2 regions of the Streptomyces sp. NPDC031379 genome follow, and region 1 is predicted to be linked to the other one. Evidence: riboswitches for the same ligand, from Rfam matches in the RefSeq annotation. Region 1 holds a riboswitch; the other holds the start of a gene.
What was found. Region 1 has a riboswitch for glycine ahead of gcvT (glycine cleavage system aminomethyltransferase GcvT). Riboswitches for the same ligand answer to the same signal wherever they lie in the genome.

Region 1 (4,844 bases):
CCCTCCGGGACCGCCCCGACCGACTGCTGCATCATCGCGCGCACCGAGTCGACCGCGGCCGGCGAGGTGTCGTACACGTCCAGGCCGAGGGCGAGGTACGGCGCCCCGAGGGCCGGCTGCACCCAGGCGCGGCGCAGGGAACGCAGGGCCGGGGTGCGGTGGGCGTTCTGCGCGAGCAGGGCGTAGAACTGCGGGACCTCGATGCCGGGCTCCGTGAGCCGGAGCGGGCCGGCGGGCTGGCGGTCCAGGCCGGTGGCGATACGGCGCAGATCCAGCCATGGGATGCCGACGCCGCCGCCCGGGGCGTGCGGGTTGAGCCAGAGGCCGTAGTGGTCCGGATAGAGGGTGCGCGCCACGTCCAGCCCGTCGACGACCTCGTACGAACGGTTCCAGCCGCTGGCCGACAGCTCCTGGGCGGAGGTCACACAGGGGGCGTAGTGGAAGCCGTCGACCTCCATGTTCCCGTACTGGGCGTCCGGGGAACCGGCCTGGCCGTGCCACAGGAGCATCCAGATCTGGCCGGAGGAGGGGGTGGCGAGGGCGCGCAGCAGAGCCTCGTAGGCGTCGTAGCGCCCGGGCGTGACCTGGCGCAGCATGTGCTCGACGCTGCCGCTGTGGCTCGCGCTCACCTGTCGTACCGGCCCTTCTTTTCAGTGCCCCGCGTTCGGAGACAGCTTAAGCGCCTGGCAACTCGGGTCCTCGGCTTCGTGCTGGGGTGCGGGTGCGTCGTGGTTGGTCACGCGGTTCCCCGCGCCCCTCGAGTCGGCTGCGCCGGCGCCGGCTTTCAGTGGCCGTACTGGTAGAACGGGCGGACGTTCGTCTTCAGCCACTCGGTCACCGGGTCGTCGGCCACGTCGAGGAGGACGAGGTTGACCGGCCACTTGACCGGAACTTTGCCCAGAGCCCTGCCCAGGGCCTCCAGGGGCAGGGCCCGCAGGTCGCCCTCCCACTGGGACAGCTCCACGCCCACGTACATCACCGGGTCCGCCGTCTCGACGGCGGCGAGGCAGCGGCGGGCGCTGAGGACCACGCCGATGCCGGCGAACTCGGCGGAGGCGGCCGAGAGGAAGTCGACCGGGTCTTCCTGCCAGTCGGGCTCGAAGAGGCGGACCCGGCCGCCGGTGCCGGGGCCGTCGAGCGGGGTGCGGCCCACGCGGCACAGCTCGGCGACCGCCTCGGGCGGCAGCGGGATGCCGACCACGCCGCCGGCGTTGACGGCCAGGCCCACCTGCGGGGGCAGGCCCTGGGCGAACTCCACGGCGGGGGCGACGGTGTAGGACATGTGGGAGCCGGCCACCTGGCGCAGCTGCTCCTCGGAGGTGAAGACCGGGACGTACGCCTGGCCGTCGATGTCGACCGTGGGCAGGTCCAGCGGGCCGCTGTGCGGGCCCCCGCCGTTGGGAAGGGGGATCCACAGGAAGCTCCGGCCGAGGACCTCGACGATCCGGCCGCCCGCGGCGGGAACGCCGAGGGAGGCCGAGAGCACCTCCTCCAGTTCGTTGCCGGGCCAACCGCCGTGCGGGTGGGGGTGCGTCTGTGCCGGGAAGTCCGCGGGAATGTCCGCCGGGAAGTCCATCTGCCTACCGCCTGCTGGGAACCATGCTGTGGCTCAAAAGGCTAGCGGGTGGCTGCGACAGTGCCCACGGGGATCAGCTGGAGAAGGCCATGCGGCGCAGGGTGTCCGCCGCGGCCCGGTCCAGCAGGACCGCCGAGCCGCAGCCCGCGGGCAGTTCGCCCCGCTCGACCGCGCCGAGCAGCCGGGCGGTCGTACGGCGGTGGCGGCGGAAGGCGTAGCGGGAGACGCCCCGGCCGCGCTCGCGCTGCCCCGCGCGGGCGGTCTCGGGTGTGACGTCGAGCAGCAGCAGATGCAGGGTGCCGCCGCGGCGGCGGGCCTCGCGGGCGAGCCAGGCGCGCACCCAGGTCTGGGTGCCGCAGTCGTGCACGACGACGCCCTCCTCGGTGCGCAGCGCGCGGCGCAGTCCGGTGTAGTGGGCGAGGCGGACCAGGGGGCGGTAGAGGGCGTACGGCAGGCCGCGGGGCACACGTGCCGCGAAGCGGTCGCGGGCGTCCTGGGAGTCGATGCGCCGGCCGGAGACCGCGCGGTGCATCAGCGTGGACTTGCCGCTGCCCGGCAGGCCGGTGACCACGACGACGTCACGGGGGTCGAAGACCAGGGCGCGGGGGCTGCGGCCGGCCCGGTCGCGCAGATCGCGGACGACCGGGGCGGGGCGCTCCGCGCAGCGCTCGCGGGCGGAGGCGGAGGGCTGCTTCGGCACCGCGACGCCGGTCGTGGTGGCGGGTGCGGCGGCGTACGCCGTGGTCCTCTTCACCGTGATCGTCCTCCCCTGTGGGCTCGGTCATACCCATGCCCGCTGTGTGTAAAGAGAAGGTAATGGCGGAGGGTCGGCGGTTCGGTGCGCGTACTGCCACAGGTCGGTTACAGAAGCGGACCCTGACGGGCGGGGGCCCGGCGTGCAATGATGTGCCCGCCAACTGCATACCGGCCGCTTGAATCCGCGCGGGAGAGTCCCCAGGTCACTGGGGCGCCGAAGGAGCAAGTCCCTCCCTTGAATCTCTCAGGCCCCGTTACCGCGCGGGCGAGGCACATCTGAAAAGCGGGTCGCTGTGACAGTGGCTCCACCCAAGGTGCAAGCCGTGATCGTCCCTGTGGCGGTCGTGGCGAACCTCTCAGGTTCCGATGACAGATGGGGAGGAACGTTCCTCGCCCCGTCCGTGTGCCTTGGGAGACGACCGACCGATGAGCAGTACCGAACCCACTGAGCTGCGCCACACCGCGCTGGACGCGCTGCATCGCTCGCTCGGTGCGACGATGACCGACTTCGCCGGCTGGGACATGCCCCTGCGCTACGGCTCCGAGCGCGACGAGCACCTCGCGGTGCGGACCAGGGCCGGTCTCTTCGACCTCTCGCACATGGGCGAGATCACCGTCACCGGCGCCGGGGCGGCCGCCCTCCTGAACTTCGCGCTGGTCGGCAACATCGCCTCCGTCGGCGTCGGCCGCGCCCGCTACACCATGATCTGCCAGGCCGACGGCGGCATCCTGGACGACCTGATCGTCTACCGCCTGGCCGAGACCGAGTACATGGTCGTGGCCAACGCCTCCAACGCCCAGGTGGTGCTGGACGCGCTGACCGAGCGGGCGGAGGGCTTCGACGCCGAGGTCCGCGACGACCGCGACGCCTACGCGCTGATCGCCGTGCAGGGCCCGGAGTCCCCCGGCATCCTGAAGTCCCTCACCGACGCCGACCTGGACGGCCTGAAGTACTACGCCGGCCTGCCCGGCACCGTCGCCGGTGTGCCCGCGCTGATCGCCCGTACCGGCTACACCGGCGAGGACGGCTTCGAGCTGTTCGTCAAGCCGGAGCACGCCGTGCAGCTGTGGCAGGCGCTGACCGAGGCGGGCGAGGGCGTCGGCCTGGTCCCGTGCGGCCTGTCCTGCCGGGACACGCTGCGCCTGGAGGCGGGCATGCCGCTGTACGGGCACGAGCTGACCACCTCGCTCACCCCCTTCGACGCCGGGCTCGGCCGGGTGGTCAAGTTCGAGAAGGAGGGCGACTTCGTGGGGCGCGAGGCGCTCACCGAGGCCGCCTCGCGGGCCGAGCAGAACCCGCCGCGGGTGCTCGTGGGCCTGGTCGCCGAGGGCCGTCGCGTCCCGCGCGCCGGGTACGCCGTCGTCGCGGGCGGCGCGGTGATCGGCGAGGTCACCTCCGGCGCCCCCTCCCCCACCCTGGGCAAGCCGATCGCCATCGCCTACGTCGACGCGGCGCACGCGGCGCCCGGCACCGAGGGCGTCGGCGTGGACATCCGGGGCAGCCACGAGCCGTACGAGGTCGTGGCACTGCCGTTCTACAAGCGCCAGAAGTAGACACTGGGCGCGGTACGTCCCGACGACGTGACCCTGCGCACATTCCCCCCTGCTCACGAGCAGCTTCAGCAGTCCCCCCTTCACCAGCACTCCCGCGCGTACAGGAGAATTCAGGCCATGAGCAACCCCCAGCAGCTGCGCTACAGCAAGGAGCACGAGTGGCTGTCGGCCGCCGAGGACGGCGTCTCGACGGTCGGCATCACGGAGCACGCGGCCAACGCGCTCGGCGATGTCGTCTTCGTCCAGCTCCCCGAGGTCGGTTCCACCGTGTCCGCGGGCGAGACCTGCGGTGAGCTGGAGTCGACCAAGTCGGTCTCCGACCTGTACTCGCCGGTCGCCGGTGAGGTCACCGAGGTCAACGAGGACGTCGTCAACGACCCGTCGCTGGTGAACTCCGCCCCCTTCGAGGGTGGCTGGCTGTTCAAGGTACGCGTGGCGGAGGAGCCGGGGGACCTGCTCTCCGCCGACGAGTACACCGCCTTTTCCGCCGGCTGAGGAGTCGTAGTCCTATGACCGTCCTGAACACGCCCCTGCACGAGCTGGACCCGGAGATCGCGGCCGCGGTCGACGCCGAGCTGAACCGCCAGCAGTCCACGCTGGAGATGATCGCGTCCGAGAACTTCGCGCCGCTCGCGGTGATGGAGGCGCAGGGCTCGGTCCTCACCAACAAGTACGCCGAGGGCTACCCGGGCCGCCGCTACTACGGCGGCTGCGAGCACGTCGACGTCGCCGAGCAGATCGCCATCGACCGGATCAAGGAGCTGTTCGGCGCCGAGTACGCCAACGTCCAGCCCCACTCCGGCGCCTCCGCCAACCAGGCGGCCCTGTTCGCCCTCGCCCAGCCCGGGGACACCATCCTCGGCCTGGACCTGGCGCACGGCGGCCACCTGACCCACGGGATGCGGCTGAACTTCTCCGGCAAGCAGTTCAACGTGGTCGCGTACCACGTGGACGCCGC
Region 2 (4,844 bases), on a different contig from region 1:
GGGCACCCCGGCCGACATCGCCCGCCATCCCCGCACCGACTACATCGCCCAGCTGGTCGGCCTCAACCTCTACCGGGGCGAGGCCGAGGGGCATGCGGTACGGCTCGACGCCGGGCCCTCGATCACCACGACGGAGGAGCTGTCCGGGCCGGTGTTCGTGGCGTTCCCGCCCTCAGCGGTGACCCTCTTCCGGGACCGGCCCACGGGCGCCAGCGCCCGCAACCTGTGGCGTTGCGAGGTCGCCGGCCTGGAGACGCACGGTGACCAGATCCGTGCCGACCTCACCGGCGAACTCCCCCTCGCAGCCGACCTCACCACGGTCGGTGCCGCCGAACTCGATCTGCACCCTGGTGCACCGGTCTGGGCGACGGTCAAAGCGACGCAGACCCACGCATACCCGGCCTGAACGTCCTCCCGCACTACGGTGAGGGGCCATGAGCCTGAGCATCCGCAACCAGCTTTCCGGCACCGTCACCCAGGTGCACCCCGGCGAAGTCATGGCGATCGTCAAAGTCCGGCTGGCCGGCGGCCAGCACCTCACGGCGGCCATCACCCTGGAGGCCGTCGAACACCTCGCTCTGGCGCCCGGCTCCCCGGTGAGCGCCCTGGTGAAGTCGACGGAGGTCTCCCTCGCCACCAGGCGGATCGAGGGCCTGTCGATCCGCAACCAGCTGCCCGGCACGGTCACCCAGCTCGCGCTCGGCGACGTCATGGCGACCGTGAAGGTCACGGTGGACGGCGGCGAACTCACCGCCGCGATCACGAAGGAGGCGGCCGGCGACCTCGGCCTCTTCGTGGGCTCCGATGTCGTCGCCCTGATCAAGTCCACCGAGGTCGCGCTGGCCACGGCCTAGCGAAGCCCGAAGGCCCCGCCCGGAACCCGGGCGGGGCCTTCGGTATCGGCTCGCTCAGTCCTCGTACGCGTCCAGCGGCGGGCAGGAGCACACCAGGTTGCGGTCACCGTAGGCCTGGTCGATGCGGCGCACCGGCGGCCAGTACTTGTCGGCGGCGGAGACGCCGGCCGGGAAGACGGCCTCCTCGCGGCTGTAGGCGTGCGTCCACTCCCCGCCGAGCGCGGCCGCGGTGTGCGGGGCGTTCCGCAGCGGGTTGTCCTCGGCGAGCCACTCGCCGGAGCCGACCTTCTCGATCTCCGCGCGGATGGCGATCATCGCGTCGCAGAACCGGTCCAGCTCGATGAGGTCCTCCGACTCGGTCGGCTCGATCATCAGCGTGCCGGCCACCGGGAAGGACATGGTCGGCGCGTGGAAGCCGTAGTCGATCAGGCGCTTGGCCACGTCGTCCACGCTCACGCCGGTCGCCTTGGCCAGCGGGCGCAGGTCGATGATGCACTCGTGCGCGACGAGGCTGCCGGGACCGGTGTAGAGCACCGGGTAGTGCGGCTCGAGGCGCTTGGCGATGTAGTTCGCGGAGAGCACGGCGACCTGCGTGGCCCGCTTCAGGCCCTCGCCGCCCATCAGGCGGACGTACGCCCACGAGATCGGCAGGATGCCCGCGGAGCCCCACGGCGCCGCGGAGATCGGGCCGACGCCCGTCTCCGGGCCGGCCGACGGCTGGAGCGGGTGGTTCGGCAGGTACGGCGCCAGGTGCGACCGGACGGCCACCGGGCCGACACCCGGGCCGCCGCCACCGTGCGGGATGCAGAAGGTCTTGTGCAGGTTCAGGTGGGAGACGTCACCGCCGAAGTGGCCCGGCTTGGCGAGGCCGACCAGGGCGTTGAGGTTGGCGCCGTCGACGTACACCTGGCCGCCGGCCTCGTGGACCTGGGCGCAGATGTCGGCGACGTGCTCCTCGAACACGCCGTGCGTCGACGGGTAGGTGATCATGAGCACGGACAGCTCGTCCCGGTGCTTCTCGATCTTGGCCCGCAGGTCCTCGACGTCGATCTCGCCGTCCTCGGCGGTCTTGACGACGACGACCTTCATACCGGCCATCACGGCGCTGGCCGCGTTGGTGCCGTGCGCGGAGGACGGGATCAGGCAGACCGTGCGCTGCTCGTCACCGTTGGCGCGGTGGTAGCCGCGTACGGCCAGCAGGCCGGCCAGCTCGCCCTGCGAACCGGCGTTCGGCTGGAGCGAGACCTTGTCGTAGCCGGTGACCTCGGCGAGACGTTCCTCCAGCTCGCGGATGAGCGTGAGGTAGCCCTCGGCCTGCTCGGCGGGCGCGAAGGGGTGCAGCTGGCCGAACTCGGGCCAGGTGACCGGCTCCATCTCGGTGGTCGCGTTGAGCTTCATGGTGCAGGAGCCCAGCGGGATCATGCCGCGGTCGAGCGCGTAGTCGCGGTCGGCGAGCTTGCGCAGGTAGCGCAGCATCGCGGTCTCGGAGCGGTGCTCGTGGAAGACCGGGTGGGTCAGGTAGTCGTCGGTGCGCAGCAGGGCCTCGGGCAGGGCCTCCGCGGCGGCCGCGTCCAGCGCCTCGATGTCGCCCTCGACGCCGAAGGCGGTGAAGACGGCCTCCAGCTGGGCCCGGCCGGTGGTCTCGTCGCAAGCCATGGAGACGTGGTCGGCGTCGACCGGACGCAGGTTGACGCCGCCCGCGCGGGCGGCGGCGACGACCTCGGCGGCCTTGCCGGGCACGCGCGCGGTGACGGTGTCGAAGTAGGTGCCGTGGACGATCTCGACACCGCCGGCCCGCAGGCCCTCGGCGAGGATCGTGGCGTAGCGGTGGGTGCGGCGGGCGATGGTCCGCAGGCCCTCCGGACCGTGGTAGACCGCGTACATGCCGGCCATCACGGCGAGCAGCACCTGCGCGGTACAGATGTTGCTGGTGGCCTTCTCACGGCGGATGTGCTGCTCACGCGTCTGCAGCGCGAGCCGGTAGGCCTTGTGGCCGTCGGCGTCGACGGAGACACCCACGAGCCGGCCGGGCAGGCTGCGCGCGAACTTCTCCTGCACCGCCATGTAGCCGGCGTGCGGCCCGCCGAAGCCCATCGGCACGCCGAAGCGCTGGGTGGTGCCGACGGCGATGTCCGCGCCCAGCTCGCCCGGCGAGGTCAGCAGGGTCAGTGCGAGCAGGTCGGCGGCGACGGTGACGAGGGCGCCCAGCTCGTGCGCCTGGTCGATGACCGGCTTGATGTCCCGTACGGCACCGGAGGCGCCCGGGTACTGGATCAGCACGCCGTTGATCTCGCGTGCGGCGATCTCGGCCGGGATGCCGTCGCTGAGGTCGGCGACGACGACCTCCACGCCGGTCGGTTCGGCGCGGGTCTCGATGACGGCGATGGTCTGCGGCAGCGCGTCCGCGTCGACCAGGAACAGGCCCTTCTTGTTCTTGCCCATGCGCCGGGACAGCGCCATCGCCTCGGCGGCGGCCGTGCCCTCGTCCAGCAGGGAGGCACCGGAGGTGGGCAGTCCGGTCAGCTCGGCGACCACGGTCTGGAAGTTCAGCAGGGCCTCCAGGCGGCCCTGGGAGATCTCCGGCTGGTACGGCGTGTAGGCCGTGTACCAGGCCGGGTTCTCCATGACGTTGCGCAGGATGACCGGCGGGGTGAACGTCCCGTAGTACCCCAGCCCGATCATGGAACCGAGAACCTGGTTGCGATCGGCGAGCGAGCGCAGCTCGGCGAGCACCTCTGCCTCGGTGCGGGCGCCCGGCAGGTCCAGGGCGTCGGCGTTCTTGATCACGTCCGGGACGGCGGCGGCGGTCAGCTCGTCGAGGGAGCCGTAGCCGATGTGCGCGAGCATCTTGGCCCGCGCTTCCTGGTCGGGTCCGATGTGGCGCTGCTCGAAGGGGATGCCCTGCTCGAGTTCGGAGAGCGGAGTGCGATGGGCGGTCATTGCGGAGGCCTCCTGGTCTGACGCGACCTTCGAGGGGCACCCCGGTACGGATACCCCGACGGCCTCCCCCTCTGTCATCTCAACCTGAGAGCTTCACCGGGCGCCCGAGGGACCCGGCTTTCACCGTCGGTGAGAGCGGACGCCGTCGACACCCGCTCTGCTTTCCAGAGTGACCTCGTCCGTGCGGTACGTGTGCCTGAGAGATTCCGGGGAGGATTTGCTCCTTCGGCGCCTCCGAGATGATCGGAGGACTCTCCCGCATGGGGTCAGCAGCCGCTGTCAGCCTACCAGCGAGGTCAACGCCTGAGCCTTCGAGTGGCCGCCTCCCTGATTGTGCTCTTTTGTAGTGCTTACGGATGAGTTGCGACCACGTGGAGGGAGAGGGACCGTGCAGACCGACATCGATCCGCGCAACCTGATCGGCCGCAAGGCGTTCGACCGCACTGGCACCAAGATCGGCACCATCGACGAGGTGTATCTCGACGACGCGACCGGCGTGCCCGAGTGGGCGGCCATACGTACCGGCCTGTTCTCCCGGGACGCCTTCGTCCCGCTGGAGCCGAGCGAACTGATCGACGGCGCCCTCCGGGTCCCCTTCGACCGTGCCCTCATCAAGGACGCCCCCGACTTCGGCGTGGGCCGCCACCTCTCCCCCGAGCAGGAACTCCAGCTCTATCACCACTACGGCCTCGACCTCGCCCCGCCTCCCCCGTTCCCCGACCACGACTTCGGCAGACTGGCAGGCACGGAGGAATCCTGACCCACCCCCGCCGGACCGCCCCGCACCCACCGAACCACCTCGGGTCCGGGGCGGAGCCGCGTGTCAGCCACCGCTCGACCGACCGAGCCCCTGACAAACCCCTGCACCGCCCCGCCTCCACCGAATCCGACTCGAGGTCCGGGGCGGAGCCGCGCGTCAGTCGGCACTCGGCGGACCGAGTCGGACGGGTGGGCGGGCGAGATCCGCCACCAAGGGCAACGGCTCCGCCGGCTCCAGCGCAGGATCGTCGACGAGAAACGTCCGCACCCGCCCCGGCAAGGACTGCGGCG

Region 2: linked by a shared signal. The riboswitch ahead of gcvP (aminomethyl-transferring glycine dehydrogenase) and the one ahead of gcvT (glycine cleavage system aminomethyltransferase GcvT) in region 1 are both predicted to bind glycine.

Annotation. Positions count from the first base shown of each region.
Region 1 covers NZ_JBVIIT010000028.1:50,177-55,020, reverse strand. Annotated here, with positions in the region: gene ACZ5CW_RS33715 (enhanced serine sensitivity protein SseB C-terminal domain-containing protein) at 1-596, opposite strand, end outside; gene ACZ5CW_RS33710 (enhanced serine sensitivity protein SseB) at 785-1,576, opposite strand; gene ACZ5CW_RS33705 (AAA family ATPase) at 1,650-2,330, opposite strand; glycine riboswitch at 2,510-2,602, shown strand; glycine riboswitch at 2,603-2,715, shown strand; gene gcvT (glycine cleavage system aminomethyltransferase GcvT) at 2,759-3,886, shown strand; gene gcvH (glycine cleavage system protein GcvH) at 4,004-4,381, shown strand; gene glyA (serine hydroxymethyltransferase) at 4,396-4,844, shown strand, end outside.
Region 2 covers NZ_JBVIIT010000006.1:10,394-15,237, reverse strand. Annotated here, with positions in the region: gene ACZ5CW_RS10300 (ABC transporter ATP-binding protein) at 1-406, shown strand, start outside; gene ACZ5CW_RS10295 (TOBE domain-containing protein) at 435-854, shown strand; gene gcvP (aminomethyl-transferring glycine dehydrogenase) at 909-3,794, opposite strand; glycine riboswitch at 3,969-4,063, opposite strand; gene ACZ5CW_RS10285 (PRC-barrel domain-containing protein) at 4,183-4,554, shown strand; gene ACZ5CW_RS10280 (DNA polymerase IV) at 4,711-4,844, opposite strand, start outside.